One region of the Streptomyces sp. NPDC048337 genome, then DNA from elsewhere that is predicted to be linked to it. Evidence: riboswitches for the same ligand, from Rfam matches in the RefSeq annotation. Region 1 holds a riboswitch; each other region holds the start of a gene.
What was found. A riboswitch is a leader RNA that binds a small molecule or an ion and turns the genes downstream of it on or off. The one in region 1 is predicted to bind cobalamin.
Positions count from the first base shown of each region.

Region 2: linked by a shared signal. The riboswitch ahead of ACGFYU_RS25870 (ribonucleoside-diphosphate reductase subunit alpha) and the one ahead of ACGFYU_RS09585 (ABC transporter substrate-binding protein) in region 1 are both predicted to bind cobalamin.
Region 3: linked by a shared signal. The riboswitch ahead of cobN (cobaltochelatase subunit CobN) and the one ahead of ACGFYU_RS09585 (ABC transporter substrate-binding protein) in region 1 are both predicted to bind cobalamin.
Region 4: linked by a shared signal. The riboswitch ahead of ACGFYU_RS24455 (energy-coupling factor ABC transporter permease) and the one ahead of ACGFYU_RS09585 (ABC transporter substrate-binding protein) in region 1 are both predicted to bind cobalamin.

Region 1 is NZ_JBICYR010000004.1:336,366-340,553, reverse strand. Features, by position in the region: gene ACGFYU_RS09590 (iron ABC transporter permease) at 1-1,093, opposite strand, end outside; gene ACGFYU_RS09585 (ABC transporter substrate-binding protein) at 1,090-2,307, opposite strand; cobalamin riboswitch at 2,557-2,742, opposite strand; gene ACGFYU_RS09580 (hypothetical protein) at 2,978-3,406, shown strand; partial or broken gene ACGFYU_RS09575 (slipin family protein) at 3,972-4,172, shown strand; gene ACGFYU_RS09570 (alpha/beta fold hydrolase) at 4,179-4,188, opposite strand, start outside.
Region 2 is NZ_JBICYR010000018.1:4,009-8,196, forward strand. Features, by position in the region: gene ACGFYU_RS25850 (carbon starvation CstA family protein) at 1-835, shown strand, start outside; gene ACGFYU_RS25855 (CstA-like transporter-associated (seleno)protein) at 835-1,029, shown strand; gene ACGFYU_RS25860 (Uma2 family endonuclease) at 1,084-1,668, opposite strand; gene ACGFYU_RS25865 (GNAT family N-acetyltransferase) at 1,747-2,247, shown strand; cobalamin riboswitch at 2,292-2,423, shown strand; gene ACGFYU_RS25870 (ribonucleoside-diphosphate reductase subunit alpha) at 2,564-4,188, shown strand, end outside.
Region 3 is NZ_JBICYR010000008.1:5,395-9,582, reverse strand. Features, by position in the region: gene ACGFYU_RS15505 (precorrin-2 C(20)-methyltransferase) at 1-11, opposite strand, end outside; gene ACGFYU_RS15500 (precorrin-8X methylmutase) at 8-655, opposite strand; gene ACGFYU_RS15495 (cobalamin biosynthesis protein CobG) at 652-1,860, opposite strand; cobalamin riboswitch at 2,438-2,596, shown strand; gene cobN (cobaltochelatase subunit CobN) at 2,629-4,188, shown strand, end outside.
Region 4 is NZ_JBICYR010000016.1:87,638-91,825, reverse strand. Features, by position in the region: gene ACGFYU_RS24470 (ATP-binding cassette domain-containing protein) at 1-769, opposite strand, end outside; gene cbiQ (cobalt ECF transporter T component CbiQ) at 766-1,515, opposite strand; gene ACGFYU_RS24460 (energy-coupling factor ABC transporter substrate-binding protein) at 1,518-1,856, opposite strand; gene ACGFYU_RS24455 (energy-coupling factor ABC transporter permease) at 1,853-2,533, opposite strand; cobalamin riboswitch at 2,563-2,786, opposite strand; gene ACGFYU_RS24450 (flavodoxin family protein) at 2,851-3,564, shown strand; gene ACGFYU_RS24445 (hypothetical protein) at 3,561-4,085, opposite strand.

The DNA of each region.
Region 1 (4,188 bases):
CGCCGCGACGGCTGCGGATCAGGAACGCGATGACGACGGGGGCGCCGAACAGTGAGGTGATGGCGTTGAGCGGCAGCACGGAATCCGTGCCGGGCGGCTGGCTCAGCAGCGCGCACGCCAGCGCGAGGAAGGCCCCGGCGAGCATGGACGCCGGGATGAGCGCCCGGTGGTCCGAGGTCCCCAGCGCCACCCGCGTCAGATGCGGCACCGCGAGGCCCAGGAAGGCGACGGGGCCGCAGAACGCGGTCGCCGCGCCCGCCAGCAGCGACGTGCCGAGCAGGGCCAGATCGCGGCTGCGCCGCACGTTCAGCCCCATGGTGCGGGCGTAGTCCTCGCCGAGCAGCAGGGCGTTGAGGCGTTTCGCGGTCAGCAGCGCGGTCAGCAGGCCGGCACCGATGACGGGCAGCATGACCTGGAGGTCGGGCCAGGTCGTGGCGCTGAAGCTGCCCAGGCCCCACATGACGAACTGCTGGGCGCGTTCGGGACGGGCGTAGACGAGCATCACGCCGACCACGGCGGTGGCCGCCGACCCGATCATGACACCGATGACGAGCAGGGTGACGGCCGACTGGACCCATCGCGAGAGCAGCAGTACGAGGGCCAGCACGGCGGCGGCGCCGAGCGAGGCGGCCAGGACGACGCCCCCACGCCCCAGTCCGGCGAGGTTTCCGGTGAAGCTTCCGGCCACCCCGCCGGTGCCGACCACCACGGCGGCGACGCCCATGCTCGCGCCCGAACTCACCCCGAGGGAGAACGGGTCGGCCAGCGCGTTGCGGAACAAGGTCTGCATCTGTGCGCCCGCCACCGCCAGGGCGGCACCGACGGCGGCGGCGGTCAGCGCGCGCGGCAGCCGCACCTGCTCGACGATCACCGTCCATCGCGGGTCCTCGGCGGTGCCGCCGAACAGGATCCGCACCACCTCCGCGACCGGCACCGGGTGGGAGCCGGTCGCGATGGTGAGGACGAACAGCGTGGCGGTACCGGCCGCGAGGGCGAGGACGACGGCGAGGCGCCGCCGCCCCGCCCGCAGCGGCCGCGGGGCGTCGGGGGCATCCGGGACGGCGGTCGGCGCGGTTGCCGTGTGCGTCGTCACGCCTTCGGCACCGGCTGGTAGAAGGTGAACGTGTGGTCCTTCGCCTGGTCCGGGTGCATCAGCGCGAAGAGGTCGGCGAGGACCAGGTCAGGGCGCAGCACGCCGCGCTCGAAGTAGTCGTTGCCGCCGCCGGAGCCGAGCGCCTTGGTGTTCGTCCAGACCGCACCGCCGGAGAGAGCCTTCAACTGCCCGTACCGGTTGTCCGCCTTCACCGCGTCGGCGGTGGACTTCCACTTCTGGTCGGCGATCCAGACCGGGGCCTCGCCGCCCTTGGCGTACACGGCCTCGAAGTTCAGCTGCAGGTTGCCGGTGCCCGCCTCGCCGGCCCAGGGGTAGGTGCCGCCCGCGTCCTTGATCAGCTGGGCGGCGTAGCTGCCGCCGGCGGGCATGTACCAGGTGCCCTGATACATCGTGCCGGGCAGGATTTCGACGGCCTTGCCCTCCTTTACCGCCTGTGCGCCCTTCTCGGCGACCTTCCGGTAGTCGGTCTCGATGGTGTCGAAGACCTCGCCGGCTCGCTGCTCCGCCCCGGTGAGCGCGGCCATCGCCTTGACCCACTCGGCGCGGCCGAGCGGACTGGCCTCCAGCCACTCGGCGTTGGCGACGACGGCGATTCCGGCCTGGCGCAGCTTCGGGTACTGCGGGTCGTCGGTGCCCTGGGTCATCAGTACATCCGGCTTGGCGCCGATGACCGTCTCGGCGTTGAGCGTACGGTCCTTGGCGTACTCGGTGACCTTCCCTGCCTTCACCCGCTCGATCACCTGGGCGGAGGAGATGGTCGCGGTGCTCGCCACCCCCGTCAGCACGTCGAGGGCGCCGGTCTCGGTGAGCAGCGGCAGGTGGGTGGTGGAGGCGGAGTACAGGCTCTTGACCGGAACCGTGACCTGCTGCGCGGACGCCAGCTCACCGGTCAACTCCGGCTTTGGCGCACCGCACTTGACCAGGACGTACGACTCGGGCTTCCCCTTGGGGAAGGGCTCGTTGACGGTGAGCACCTGGTAGCTCTTCTCGTACCGGAGCGTGAAGTTCTTGGCGTGCTCCACCGTCGACTTGACCGGGAAGTAGTCCTTGGCCGGGTCGAAGTCCTTGATGCAACCCTCCCCGGCGGCCTGGGCCTTGGCGTCGGCGGGCGGGCCGGCGTCGCTGCCGCACGCGGTGAGCGTGAGGGCGGCGGCGAGGAAGGCCACCACGGCTGCCTGACGGCGACTGGGCATGGCGGATCGTACGGACAAGGTGACTCCTGGTGACGTTCATGGGCAGTGCGCAGCACTGGTACGCAGGGCACGTGATGCGGGCGTACGGGAAGGAACCCGCTGGGGGAGGGGGTCGTCAGAACCTGAGGGAACGGGCGCAGGAATCAACCCGGGCAGGCCGGCTCCGAAGAACCGCGGGCAGCGTGAAGCCGCCACCGCACATACGCAGGCACACGGGTGCCACCGCCTCTCCTGGGGAAATCCGCCCCGTACATCGAGGTGCGACGGCGTGAGTCTCCTGACTCGGGATCACGGCTTCTCCGGCCTTCCCACCCCCGGATGGGGCGGTGGCCATGGGTGGAGTCGCTCCCCCTACACAGTGGCGGTACCGTGCCGGAATCTCACCGGCTTCCTCGTTCCGCCGTCGCTTGTCGGACGGAAGCATCGCAGAACCGGCCGCAGCCCCGCCAGACCCACAACTGTGCGACCGGCCACAGCGCGTGGTCGTCGGGCTCGGGGGAGCCCGCCCGGAGCTCTGCCTCAGCGAGCTCGTGGCGCGCATGGCACCCAATAGGTCTAGACAACAAACAAGCCCCAGGTCGCTGACCTGGGGCTTTGCTATGGAGCCTGTCGTTCTGCCGGGACGGGGCGCTAGGTTCGGCCCGTCATCAGCGACCGACCAGGGGGAACGATGCGCATCCGTCATGCCCTGCCGACCGCCGCGGCCGCCGCCGCGGTCGTCCTCGCGCTTCCAGGCACCGCCCACGCCGCTACCGGATCCGCCTCGGTGACCAGCGGATACGGCACGGCGAGCGCCTCGTGGACGTGGGCAGGCCCGGGCAGCCTGTCCAACATTAACCTCACCGTCCGCGACACCAAGTGCAATGCCAACCCGGTGTACGCGAAGTTCAAGGTCTACCGGACGAACGGTCAGTACTGGACAACCTCGACGCTCCGCTACGACTACAACGGCTGCAACGGGAGCGGGACGCCGCACAATGGCCTGAGCCTCTCGGACGGCTACAACATCGCCAACATCGCACTCATCATCTGCAACGAGGAGTGGGGCACCGACCCCTGCTCCGAGGGCTCCAAATCCGCCCGCAACCCCCTCGCCTGAGGGCCGGAGCGGCAGGGCGTCCGCCCCTCGGGGTACCGGGGGCGGGCGCCCGTACAGGTTGTCGTGCGCGAATGACGGAAACCCGGGGCTATGAACTGGCCCAGATCAACATATCCCGCCCCACCACGCGCAACCTCCGCAACAGCCATGCACGCGGGGCAAGTCAGCCTCTCGAGATCGCCCTACTATCCCTTCCGGCCGTATCTCGGCTGACCCCGGTATTGGTCCGTACGGGCCGACGCCTGCCCAAGGGGCCGCGGGGGGAGCGAGAATCTGACCGACGTGCTCGATGGCAACAGTGCGTGGCCCCTCTGCGGCCCCGGCACCAGACTGACCTACGGGCTCAACGTCCCAACGAGCTACCGGCATCGGCGGGCAGGCGCCGCAGCCATGTTTTCACGCCGGCAAGACGCACCCGAAGGGATCAGGGGGACTGACCTGCGGAAACATCCGAAAGCTAGATGTCGGACTTGGGTATGGTCCGAAGCGTAAGGAAACTCCCGGTTTGTCTGCTCCCTGCCGCTCATCGCAGGTCAAGGGCGGGCTGCGCAGAGTACAACCATCGGCCTCACGGATCACGGCCGATACGCCGGAGGCGATGCAGTTGCGCTTGCTGCAGACGGTGGTCGAGGTGGCGGCGGAGAAGAACTCCACCCTCGTGATGCCGTTCCCGGTCGAGCTGCTGCGCTACTTCGACCGGGCGGCCAAGCACTTCGACGCCGCGGACACCGCTACTGGAACCTCGGGCATCACACCCGAGGCTTAGGTCGCGTCAAGGACCG
Region 2 (4,188 bases), on a different contig from region 1:
CGCGCCGACCTTCGCACTCGGAATGTCGGAGATCTTCTCGGCCGTCATCGGCGGCGCCGGCATGAAGGCCTTCTGGTACCACTTCGCCATCATGTTCGAGGCGCTGTTCATCCTGACGACGGTCGACGCGGGCACCCGCGTCGGGCGGTTCATGCTCCAGGACACCCTCGGCAACGTGCACAAGTCCTTCAAGAACGTCAGCTGGAAGCCGGGCGTCTGGCTGGCGAGCGCCATCGTCGTCGGCGGCTGGGGCTACTTCCTGTGGGTCGGCATCAAGGACCCGCTGGGCGGCATCAACCAGCTCTTCCCGCTGTTCGGCATCGCGAACCAGCTGCTCGCGGCCGTGGCCCTGGCCGTCTGCACCACGCTGCTGGTCAAGTCCGGCCGGCTGAAGTGGGCCTGGGTGACGGGCGTTCCGCTGGCGTGGGACGTGGCCGTCACGCTCACCGCGAGCTACCAGAAGATCTTCTCGGAGGACGTGAAGGTCGGCTTCTTCGCCCAGCGCGACAAGTACCAGAGCGGGATCGACGCGGGGAAGGTGCTGCCGCCCGCGAAGAACATGGACGACATGCACACCGTGGTCACCAACGCCACGGTGGACGGCGCGCTGTCCGCGCTGTTCGCGCTCCTGATCATCATCGTGCTGGCGGACGCGGCCCGGACCTGCTTCAAGGCCATCAGCAGCCCCGAGTCCGTGAAGCTCTCCGAGGTCCCGTGGACCGAGTCGAAGATCATCGCCCCGGCCGGGCTGATCCCGACCGCCGAGGAGCGGGCGGAGCTCGCCACGGCGGGCCTCGACTCGGGCGGCGGGCGCCCGAAGGAGCCGGTGGCCTGATGAGCGTGCGCAGCGCGCTGGCGCGGGCCCGGTACTACGTACGGGAGTTCTCGGGCGAGGCGGCGTACGACCGCTACGTCGCCCACGCCCGCTCCCACGACCCGGCCGCCGAGGTCCTGACCCGGCGCGCCTTCGAACGGGCCCGCACGGACTCGCGCGAGGCGGACCCCCGCGAGGGCTTCCGCTGCTGCTGAACACGTACGAAGGGCCCCGCCGTTCCCCGGCGGGGCCCTTCGGCGCGTGCGGGGTCAGCGCACCCAGTCCTTGAGGCGCTCGGTCTGGAGGGTGATGCCGACGGGGTCGGGAAGCTTGACCTCCCTGCCGAAGGGAACGGTGCGCACGGTCTCGTAGCGGCCGCCGTCCGGGTCGCTGTGGACGAGCACCTGGCACTTGAGCCGGTCGATGAGCAGGTAGACGGGGATGCCGGTCTCCGCATAAGCGCGCGGCTTCTCGACCCGGTCACGCTGCTCGGTGTCGGAGTCCCACGAGGTCACCTCGACGGCCATCAGGATCGGGCCCGGTTCCGCCCAGTCACCCTGCCCGACGAACGCGTCCTCGTGCGCCAGAACCCCGTCCGGAATCGCGCGGCCCTCCCGGTACTGTTCCGCCTTGATCCCCTGCCCTTGGTGCAGCCAGAAGTCCGGGTGGTGCTGCATACAGATCCGGGACAGCCACACGATGATCCGCCCGTGGTCCCCGTCTGGCATGGCCTTGCTCCTCAGCACCCCACCGATGAATTCCAGTCGCAGCCCCTCTTCCTCGCGGGCGGCTATGCGGGCCAGGTGCTCGAAGGACTCGGTCGACAGGTGGGGACGTTCGGTCATGACGCTCATGCCTCGCTCGCCTTCCTCGACGGTGCTGTCTCCGACGATAGCGCCGGGCACCGACAGGCGTCCGGCACACTCGACCGCATGGACATCGTGATCAGGGAAGCGCTGCCGGAGGAATACGAGGAGCTCGGGGAGATCACCGCGCGGGCCTACCTCGGGGACGGGCTGCTCACCTACGGCGAGGAGGACCCGTACCTCGCCCGGCTGCGGGACGTGGCCGGGCGGGCCGCCCACAGCGAGATACTCGTCGCCGCGCGCAGCGACGGCCGGCTGCTCGGCGGTGTGGCCTTCGCCCCGCCAGGCAGCGCGTACTGCGACATCGCCGGGGAGGGAGAGGCGGAGTTCCGGATGCTGGCCGTCGCCCGGGAGGGCCGCGGGCAGGGGGCCGGCGAGGCGCTCGTGCGGGCCTGCATCGACCGCGCCCGGGCCCTCGACGGCGTACGGCACCTCGTGCTGTCCACGTCGGACGACATGCCGGCCGCCCACCGGATCTACGAACGCCTCGGCTTCGTACGGACCCCCGCGCGGGACTGGGAGCCCTTCCCCGGCCTCACTCTGCTTACGTACGGTCTCGAACTGTAGCCGCGGCGACACAACATCTAGGGGGTCACACACGAGGCGGCCCCCACATGTATGCTCATGCTCGCTGTCGCCGCAGGGGAATCCGGTGTGAATCCGGAACTGTCCCGCAACGGTATGAAGTACACCCATCGGTGTACTCGCAAGTCCGAAGACCTGCCGACGGTGCGCCCGGCTCGACCGAACCGGGTGCCGATACGTCCGGGCCTCGCGGTTGGGCCGGTGGACGCCATGCGGTGTACGCGTACCTGCCACGCCCGCATGCGCCTCCCCGTGCCCTGCCCACCGACGCCGGGCCGAGCGAGGGAGAGCTCCCGCCGTGACCATCGCGCCTTCCGCACCGCGCGCCGAGTCCACTTCTGGCGACAACACCGAGGGCCCGGGGGCCACGCTGCTGCGTACCCTCACCGAGCTGACGGCCGACCTCCCCGACACCGACCCCGGCCGGGTGGCCGCCGCCGCGCTGCGCGGCCGCAGCTCCGCCGCCGACGAGGCCGAACTGCGCGGGCTGGCCACCGAGTCCGCCGCCGGCCTGATCTCCGAGGACCCGGCGTACTCCAAGCTCGCCGCCCGGCTGCTGACGCTGGCCGTGGCCGACGAGGCCGCGGGCCAGGGTGCCACCTCCTTCTCCACCTCCGTCGAGGTCGGCCACCGCGAGGGCCTCATCGCCGACCGCACGGCCGAGTTCGTACGGATCCACGCGAGCCGCCTCGACGCGCTGGTGGAGCACACCCTCGCCGAGGGCGCCGACGACCGCTTCGGCTTCTTCGGCCTGCGCACCCTGCACAGCCGCTACCTGCTGCGCCACCCGATCACCCGCCAGGTCATCGAGACCCCGCAGTACTTCATGCTGCGCGTGGCCTGCGGCCTCGCGGAGGACGAGAGCGTGCGCGCCGTCGAGGAAGTCGCCTCCCTCTACCGGCTGATGAGCCGCCTCGACTACCTGCCGTCCTCCCCCACGCTCTTCAACTCCGGCACCCGGCACCCGCAGATGTCCTCCTGCTACCTGCTGGACTCCCCGCTGGACGAGCTCGACTCGATCTACGACCGCTACCACCAGGTCGCCCGCCTCTCCAAGCACGCCGGCGGCATCGGCCTCTCGTACTCCCGCATCCGCGCCCGCGGTTCGCTGATCCGCGGTACGAACGGCCACTCCAACGGCATCGTGCCGTTCCTGAAGACCCTCGACGCCTCCGTCGCCGCCGTGAACCAGGGCGGCCGCCGCAAGGGCGCCGCCGCCGTCTACCTGGAGACCTGGCACGCGGACATCGAGGAGTTCCTGGAGCTCCGCGACAACACCGGCGAGGACCAGCGCCGCACGCACAACCTGAACCTCGCCCACTGGATCCCGGACGAGTTCATGCGCCGCGTGAACGCCGACGCCGACTGGTCGCTGTTCTCCCCGGCCGACGTCCCCGAGCTGGTCGACCTGTACGGCGCGGACTTCGACGCCGCCTACGTCAAGGCCGAGGCGGCCGGGCTCGCGAAGAAGACCATGCCGGCCCGCGACCTGTACGGCCGCATGATGCGCACCCTCGCGCAGACCGGCCAGGGCTGGATGACCTTCAAGGACGCCTCCAACCGGACCGCGAACCAGACCGCGCTGCCCGGCACGGTGGTCCACTCCTCCAACCTCTGCACCGAGATCATCGAGGTCACCAACGACGGCGAGACCGCCGTCTGCAACCTCGGCTCGGTCAACCTGGGCGCCTTCGTGGCCGACGGGGAGCTGGACTGGGAGCGCCTGGACGAGACCGTCCGCACGGCGGTCACCTTCCTCGACCGCGTCGTGGACATCAACTTCTACCCGACCGAGCAGGCCGGCCGCTCCAACGCCAAGTGGCGTCCGGTGGGCCTGGGCGCGATGGGCCTCCAGGACGTCTTCTTCAAGCTGCGGCTCCCCTTCGACTCCCCCGAGGCGAAGGCCCTGTCGACGAAGATCTC
Region 3 (4,188 bases), on a different contig from region 1:
CCGGTGCTCATTCTTCCTCGCTCGCGATCGCGTTGACGGCGGCGGCCGCGATGGCGCTGCCGCCGCGGCGGCCCCGCACGATCAAGTGGTCGAGGGCCGAGGGGTGTTCGGCGAGGGCGTCCTTGGACTCGGCGGCGCCGATGAAGCCGACGGGGACGCCGATGACGGCGGCCGGGCGCGGCGCACCCTCCTCGATCATCTCCAGCAGCCGGAAGAGCGCGGTCGGCGCGTTGCCGACGGCGATCACCGAGCCCTCCAACAGGCCCCGGTCACGCCACACTTCGAGGGCGGCGGCACTGCGCGTGGTGCCCATCTTCGCGGCGAGCTCCGGCACGGCCGGGTCGGACAGAGTACAGATCACGTCGTTGCCGGCGGGCAGCCGCTTGCGGGTGACCCCGCTGGCGACCATCTGCACGTCGCACAGGATCGGCGCACCGGCGTGCAGCGCGGCGCGGGCGCGCAGCACGACGTCCGGGGTGTAGCCGAGGTCCTTGGGCAGGTCGGTCATCCCGCAGGCGTGAATCATGCGCACCGCGACGTGCGCGACGGAGGCGGGCAGCCCGGAGAGGTCCGCCTCGGCGCGGATCGTGGCAAAGGACTGGCGGTAGATCGCGGCGCCGTCCTTCTCGTACTCAAACACGGTGTACTCGCTCATTTCTTCACTGCGGGTTCGGACACGGGGGGTTGGTTGCGGGCGGCGGCGAGGGCCGCGGCGAGTTCATGGCGTGCCACCGGGTCCGCGCCGAGCCGGTACCCGTCGGGCGTGGCCACCAGGTCCACCCAGGCGGTGCCGCGCGGATGCCCGCAGCGGCGTTCGCAGCCGGACCAGTGCACCGGCAGCGGCCCCCGCGCCCGCTCGGCGACGGCCCGGGCGTCGGCGCGTACGTCGGCGAGGGACTTGGCGCAGCCGGGGCGGCCGGTGCAGGCGGTGACGGACTCCCAGGGGCTGTCGGGCGAGGTGACGAGCCCGGCGGGGCGGGCGGTGGTGTCGGTGACGAGGATGCTGCGCCAGGGCGTGATCCGCAGCTCGCCGGGCAGTTCCCGCCACTGGGCGGTGCTCAGCCGGCCGAGGGGGATGAGGACACAGAGCGCGTCCCCGTGCACACCGGCCGCGGGCGGATCCGCGTACGGGCGGGGCGCGTCGGCGACGTACCGCGCACGCATGCCGCGCGCCACGAGCCGATCGGCGAACTCGCTCCCCTCCAGGGAGTGTTCATGGGGCAACTCATCGACCCGCCAGGCCCGCGTCCCGGCGGCGGCCGCGGCGTCGAGGAAGTGGAGGGCGGCCTCCAGCCCGGCCCGCGCGGCGTCGGCGGCGGCCACCTCGACGGCGTCCGGCGCCGAGCCGAGCCGGACCAGCACCCGGCCGCCGGGCTGCGCGAGCAGGGTGACGTCGGGGTCGAGGGCGGCCACGTCCCCGCGCCCGTCGTCGACGGCGAACAGGAACCGGCCGGACAGGGCGGCGGCCTTCGGCTCGGCACAGAGCGCCGCGTCCAGCGCACGCACCGAGGCGGGATCGACCATCGGACCGGCGACGATGTTCCGAATCCGCTCATGGCTCGGCCAGGGCAGCAGCCCAACCGCGCCGAGCAGTTCGGCCAGCCCGCCGCCACAACCATCGGCGAGCCCGCGCAACTGCACGTTCCCGCGCGAGGTGAGCTCCAGATACCCGTCCCCGAACCGGTCGGCGGCCTCGGCGAGCGCGGCCGCCTGCGCGGCGTCGAGCAGCCCGCCGGGGATCCGGACCCGCGCCAGGTACCCGTCGTCGGCCGCGTGCAGACGCAGCGCTCCGGGGCAGGCGTCACCGCGCTCCCGTATGACGGGTTCGTCCCGCGATGCGGCGGAAGGGGGCTGGGGCATGGCGGCGAGCATACCCACGATTCCCCTCCCCCGACCTGTGTCCGTCACCACCCCGCCCGCCGGGGTCGGGGCCGGGGTGGGGTGTCGTCCGGGGCTAAAACGAGATGAATTCGGCGCACGCCGCCGCCCGACACCTCACACGCGGAGCAGGCGCCGAACATCGAAGCCCGCCCCGGACGACACCCCACCCCGGCCCCGACCCCGGCCCACCCGGCCGGTGGCCGCCCCAAGAACCCCGCCCCACAACCCGCACCCACCCAACCACACCACCCACACCCAGCCCCGCCGGCGTTCGAGGCGCGGGGCCCGGGGCAGAGCCCCGATCCGTAAGCCGCACCCACCCAGCCACACCACCCACACCCAGCCCCGCCGGCGTTTGAGGCGCGGGGCCCGGGGCAGAGCCCCGGCAACGGAGCCGCACCCGACATCAACCCGCCAACGCCAGCGCGAGCGCAACGGCACCCGACATCAACCCGCCAACGCCAGCGCGAGCGCAACGGCACCCGGAACCCACCCGCCCACGCCAGCGCGAGCGCCCCGACGCCACCACCCCCACTCCCGGCCAGGGAAAAGGCCCCCTAAGATGACCTTCCGGCGGACCACACGGCCCGCCGTCGCCGAGGACGGCGACATGGGAGGAAGCCCGGTGCGATTCCGGCGCGGTCCCGCCACTGTGAACCCGGCAGCCAACGGCCGAAGGGTGAGTCAGGAACTCCCGCTGTCCTCACTGCCCGGGGCGCGGAAACCCCGAGGAAGGCCTGCCGCCGCATGATCCTGCTGCTGTCGACGTCCGACACCGATCTGCTCAGCGCCCGCGCGGCGAACACGGCGGACGGCCCCGTCCCGTACCGGTTCGCGAACCCCTCCCGCCTTCCCCTCGACGACCTCCCCGGCCTCCTCGACGGAGTCGACCTGGTCGTCGTACGCCTCCTCGGCGGCCTCCGCGCCTGGCAGGAGGGCCTCGACCTGCTCCTCGCCCCCGGCCAGACCCGCCCGGTCGTGGTCCTGACCGGCGAACAGGCCCCGGACGCCCAGCTGATGGAGGCCTCCACGGTCCCCATCGGCATCGCCGCCGAGGCGCACGGCTACCTCGCGCACGGCGGCCCCGCCAACCTCGACCAGCTGGCCCGCTTCCTCTCGGACACGGTCCTCCTCACCGGCCACGGCTTCGAGCCCCCCGCCGCCGCCCCCACCTGGGGCCCCCTGGACCGCACCGCGCGGACCACGCGTCCGGCGGACGGCAGCCCGACCGTCGCCGTGCTCTACTACCGCGCGCACCAGATGAGCGGCAACACCGCCTTCGTGCACGCCCTGTCCGAGGCCATCGAGGCCAAGGGCGCGCAGGCGCTCCCCCTCTACGTCTCCTCCCTCCGCACCCCGGAGCCGGAGCTGCTCGCCGCCCTCGACGGGGTCGACGCCGTCGTCACCACCGTCCTCGCGGCCGGCGGCACCCGCCCCGCCACCGCCTCCGCCGGCGGGGACGACGAGTCCTGGGACGCGGGCGCCCTCGCCGCGCTCGGCGTGCCGATCCTCCAGGCCCTCTGCCTGACCGGCTCCCGCTCCACCTGGGAGGAGAACGACGAGGGCCTGTCCCCCCTCGACGCCGCCACCCAGGTCGCCGTGCCCGAGTTCGACGGCCGTCTGATCACCGTCCCGTTCTCCTTCAAGGAGCTCGACGAGGACGGCCTGCCCGCCTACGTGGCCGACCCCGAGCGGGCCGCCCGGGTCGCCGGTATCGCCGTACGCCACGCCCGCCTGCGCCACATCGAACGCCGCGACAAGCGAATCGCCCTCGTCCTCTCCGCGTACCCCACCAAGCACTCCCGTATCGGCAATGCGGTCGGCCTCGACACCCCGGCCAGCGCGGTGGAACTGCTCCGCACGCTCATCGCCGAGGGCTACGACTTCGGCCCCGTCACGGACATCCCCGGCCTGGTCTCAGGCGACGGCGACGAGCTGATCCGCGCCCTGATCGAGGCCGGAGGCCACGACCAGGACTGGCTGACCGAGGAGCAGCTGGCCCGCAACCCGGTCCGCATCCCGGCCGCCGACTACCGCCGCTGGTTCGCCGAACTCCCCGCCGAACTCCGCGAGAGCGTGGAGCAACACTGGGGCGAAGCCCCGGGCACCATGTTCGTGGACCACTCATCAAACCCCGAGGGCGACATCGTCCTGGCGGCCCTGCGCCGCGGGAACCTCCTCATCCTCATCCAGCCGCCCCGCGGCTTCGGCGAGAACCCGATCGCGATCTACCACGACCCGGACCTGCCGCCGTCGCACCACTACCTGGCCGCGTACCGCTGGATCCAGGCGCGCGCGGAGGACGGC
Region 4 (4,188 bases), on a different contig from region 1:
CGAGGAAGCCGTGGGTACGGAGGAAGGCCGTCACCGCCGGGGACCAGGCCTGGCGGAGGCCCGCCTCGGCCAGGAGGGCCGGGTCCGAGAGGAGGACCTCGGCCGGGCCCGTGCGGATCCCGCCCGGGGTGAGGACCGCCGCGTCGTCGGCCCAGCGGACCGCCAGCTCCACGTCGTGGGTGGCCATGACCACCGTGGTGCCCGCCGAACGCAGGCCCGAGAGGGCGTCCAGCAGCCGCTCCTGCCCGTCCGGATCCAGCCCCGCCGTCGGCTCGTCCAGGATCAGCACCCGCGGAGCCATCGCCACCGCCCCCGCGATCGCCGCCCGCTTGCGCTGCCCGTAGGAGAGCAGGTGCGTCGGCCGGTCCCGCAGCGCCGTGATGTCCAGCGCGGCCAGGGCCGACTCGACGCGCTCGTGGACCTCCGGCAACGGCAGGCCCAGGTTCATCGGCCCGAAGGACACGTCCTGCTCCACCGAGGCCGCGAACAGCTGGTCGTCCGGGTCCTGGACCACCAGCTGGACCGCGGTCCGCAGCCGGGTCAGGCCGGCCCGGTCGTGGGCCACCGCCGCGCCGTCGAGGTGCAGCGCGCCCGAGCCCGGCCGCAGGCCCCCGCTCAGCAGCCGCATCAGGGTGGTCTTGCCGCTGCCGTTGCGGCCCAGCAGCACCAGCGCGCGGCCCTCGGCGATCCCGAAGTCCACCCCGGACAGCACGGCGGGCCCGTCCTCGTACGCGTAGCCCGCGCCCACCAGTTCCACCAACGGCCTCACAGGTACAGCTCCTTCAGTACGAGGGTCACGGCCACCAGGGCCGCCAGAAGCGCCGCCGACGCGGCCAGGAACCGCCAGGACAGCGCGGACTCCGGTACGAGCACCCGCAGCGCGCCGTCGTAGCCGCGCCCGGCCAGGCCCGACTGGAGCCGAGCCGCGCGGTCGAAGGCCCGTACGAAAGAGGTCGCCGCGAGCCCGGCCAGCGAACGCCACGCCGCCGCCCGGCCGGTGGTGCCCAGCCGGGCCGCCTGCGCCTGGCGGACGCGGGCGAGGGAGTCCAGCAGCAGGAACCCGATGCGGTACATGACCAGGGCCACGTCGACCACCGGGGCCGGCACCCCCGCCCGGACCAGCCGCGGCAGCACGTCGGAGACCGGGGTGGTGAAAGCGAACAGCAGCACGCCGAGCGAGGCCGCGGAGGTGCGCAGCAGCAGCTCCACCGCCTGCCGGGGGCCGTCGGGGGCCAGTGCGACGAGCCCGTCGGGCCCGCCCACGGCGAACAGCAGCGGCAGCGCCCCCGTGAAGCAGAAGCCGAGCGGGATCCGGAAGGCCCGCCACAGCTGCCGCCCCGTGACCCCGGCGGGGCCGAGCAGCACGGCGAGCGTGGCGGCGGCGACCACCGGCCCGCCGGGCCACGGCGGCAGGCACACCGCCGTGACCGTCAGCCCGATCCCCAGCAGGGCCTTCTCCAGCGGGTGCCGGTGCCGCCAGCGGCTGCCGTGCGCGGCCGCGTCGATCGGCAGCACCCCTACGCCTCCGGGGCGGGCGCGGACGAGGCGGCCTCCGCTGCCGCCGCCCCCTGGCGGCGGCCCTTGCGGACGCCGAAGTAGTACGCGAGCACGCCCGCGCCCAGGGCCGCCTGGAGGGCGAACAGCGCCGACTCGATCTCCCCGGACGGGGGTTCGTACAGCGGCGAGAACCACGGCTCGTAGTCCGGCTTCAGCTCGGTGATGGCCGCCTCCGCCTGCGCGTCGGCGCCCGCGAACGGCTCCTCCTTGTCGTCGCCGAGCCCCAGCGCGAGCGGGAGTACGGCCAGCGCCGCCACCAGGAACAGCAGCAGGGTGTTGATCTTCGCGTTCCGGCTCATCGGGCCGTCGCCTCCTTCAGCTTCGCGACGCCGAGGCGGACCAGGTCCGACCGGCTGGACCGCATCAGCAGCCGCATCACGAGCACGGTCAGCAGGCCCTCGCTCACCGCGAGCGGGAGCTGGGTGACCGCGAAGATCCCGCCGAACTTCCCGAGCGCGCCGAGGAAGCCCGTCACCGGGTCCGGGAAGGCGAGCGCCAGCTGCACCGAGGTCACGCAGTAGGTGACCAGGTCGGCGAAGAAGGCGCCGAAGAACACGGTCACCATCAGCGGCACGTCGAGGCCGCGCAGCAGCCGGTAGACGCCGTACCCCGCCCACGGCCCGGCGATCGCCATGGAGAAGACGTTGGCGCCGAGGGTGGTCAGCCCGCCGTGCGCCAGCAGCAGCGCCTGGAAGAGCAGGGTGATCGTGCCGAGCACGGCCATGATCGGTGGCCGGAAGAGGATGGCCCCGAGCCCGGTGCCGGTCGGGTGCGAGCAACTGCCCGTCACGGAGGGGATCTTCAGCGCGGACAGGACGAAGGTGAACGCTCCGGACGCCCCGAGCAGCAGGGTGCTCTCCGGATTGGCCTTCACCTCGCGGCTCAGGGCGCGGACACCGTGTACGACGAAGGGGGCGGACGCGGCGCCCCAGGCGACCGCGTGCAAGGGGGGCAGGAAGCCCTCGGCTATGTGCATGTGTGGGGAAGACCTCTCCAGCACCTCGTGGATGGACAGCGCGCCCCGGCCGGTCTCCTGGCTCACGGGTACTGATGCCCGGGCTCCGCCTTCCCGGGCCGTGCGGTCTCCCGCGCGGGCCCAGTGGCTTCCCGCTGGGGGCACCTCCCGGACGGAGTCTGGGGGAGAGTGGAGCCGGACTTCCCGATCACAGTGGCGAGGGCCGCACCGGTTTCCCACCGGTTTCCCGAACACCAAGGCCCACTGACCCTATCCCGGATGTCCCGGATGGGTGCGCTCCGGTGGCGGCGCCGGCCCGATCCGCCCAGTGTGAAGGGGTGGCAGCCGACTACTCGTACCCGGACCTGACCGCCGTCTACGTGAACTGCACGCTCAAGCGCTCGCCCGAGACCAGCAACACCGAGGGCCTGATCGACAAGAGCCGCGCCGTCATGGAGTCGGCCGGCGTCCGGACCTCGCTCATCCGGGCCGTCGACCACGACATCGCGACGGGCGTCTGGCCGGACATGACCGACCACGGCTGGGAGAGCGACCAGTGGCCGGTGCTCTACAGCCAGATCATGGACGCCGACATCCTCGTGCTGTGCGGCCCGATCTGGCTGGGCGACAACAGCTCGGTGATGAAGCAGGTCATCGAGCGGCTCTACGCCTGCTCCTCGCTCCTGAACGAGCAGGGCCAGTACGCCTATTACGGACGCGTCGGCGGTGCGCTGATCACCGGCAACGAGGACGGCGTCAAACACTGCGCCATGAACATCCTCTACAGCCTCCAGCACCTCGGCTACGCGATCCCGCCGCAGGCCGACGCGGGCTGGATCGGCGAGGCCGGACCCGGGCCCTCCTACCTCGACCCGGGCTCGGGCGGCCCCGAGAACGACTTCACCAACCGGAACACCACCTTCATGTCCTGGAACCTGATGCACCTGGCCGCCCTCCTCAAGCGGGCGGGCGGGATTCCGGCGCACGGCAACCAGCGCTCACTGTGGGACGCCGGCTGCCGTTTCGACTTCCCCAATCCCGAGCACCGCTAGCACCGGTTGGTGTGCGCGAAGTCCACGACGAACCGGTCGGGCGAGTGCAGCGTGAAGGTGCGGTAGTACGGATTCGTGGCGAAGGCGGCGCCGAAGGTGACGTACCCCTCGAAGTCGCCGGTCAGGGCGAGGCCCTTGAGCTGGGGGAGGAAGATCTTCTGGAGCTTGGGCCCCTTGTAGACGCTGTGCCCCGCGTCGTCGTGCGCGGCGGCGGGGTTCAGCCGGATCTGCAGGAAGAACTTCCCGGCCAGCGGGACGGGCTTGCCGGACCCGTCGTAGACCAGGTGGGAGACGGGAGTGACGGTGACCGAGGGGAGGCCCCCCTTGAGGTCGATGACGAGCCGGTCGTAGGTGGGGTGCCCGCCCCAGCGGGCATTGACGACGAGCGGCGTCTGGGTCTGGGCCGGTGCGCGACCGGCGGCGGCCGTCGTGGCCGAGGCCGGAGCTACGAGGGAGAGCCCGGCGGCGAGCAGCACCCCGGAGGTCACGGCGGTGAGCCGGTGCAGGCGCGGATGGATCATGACGTCCCCTCGATTCTGAAGAGGCGGGGACAAATGGGTCAATTATAGAGATATCGGGCACCCCTCGTCGGTTGCACCCCCCGGCCCCCGGTATCGCGGCGCC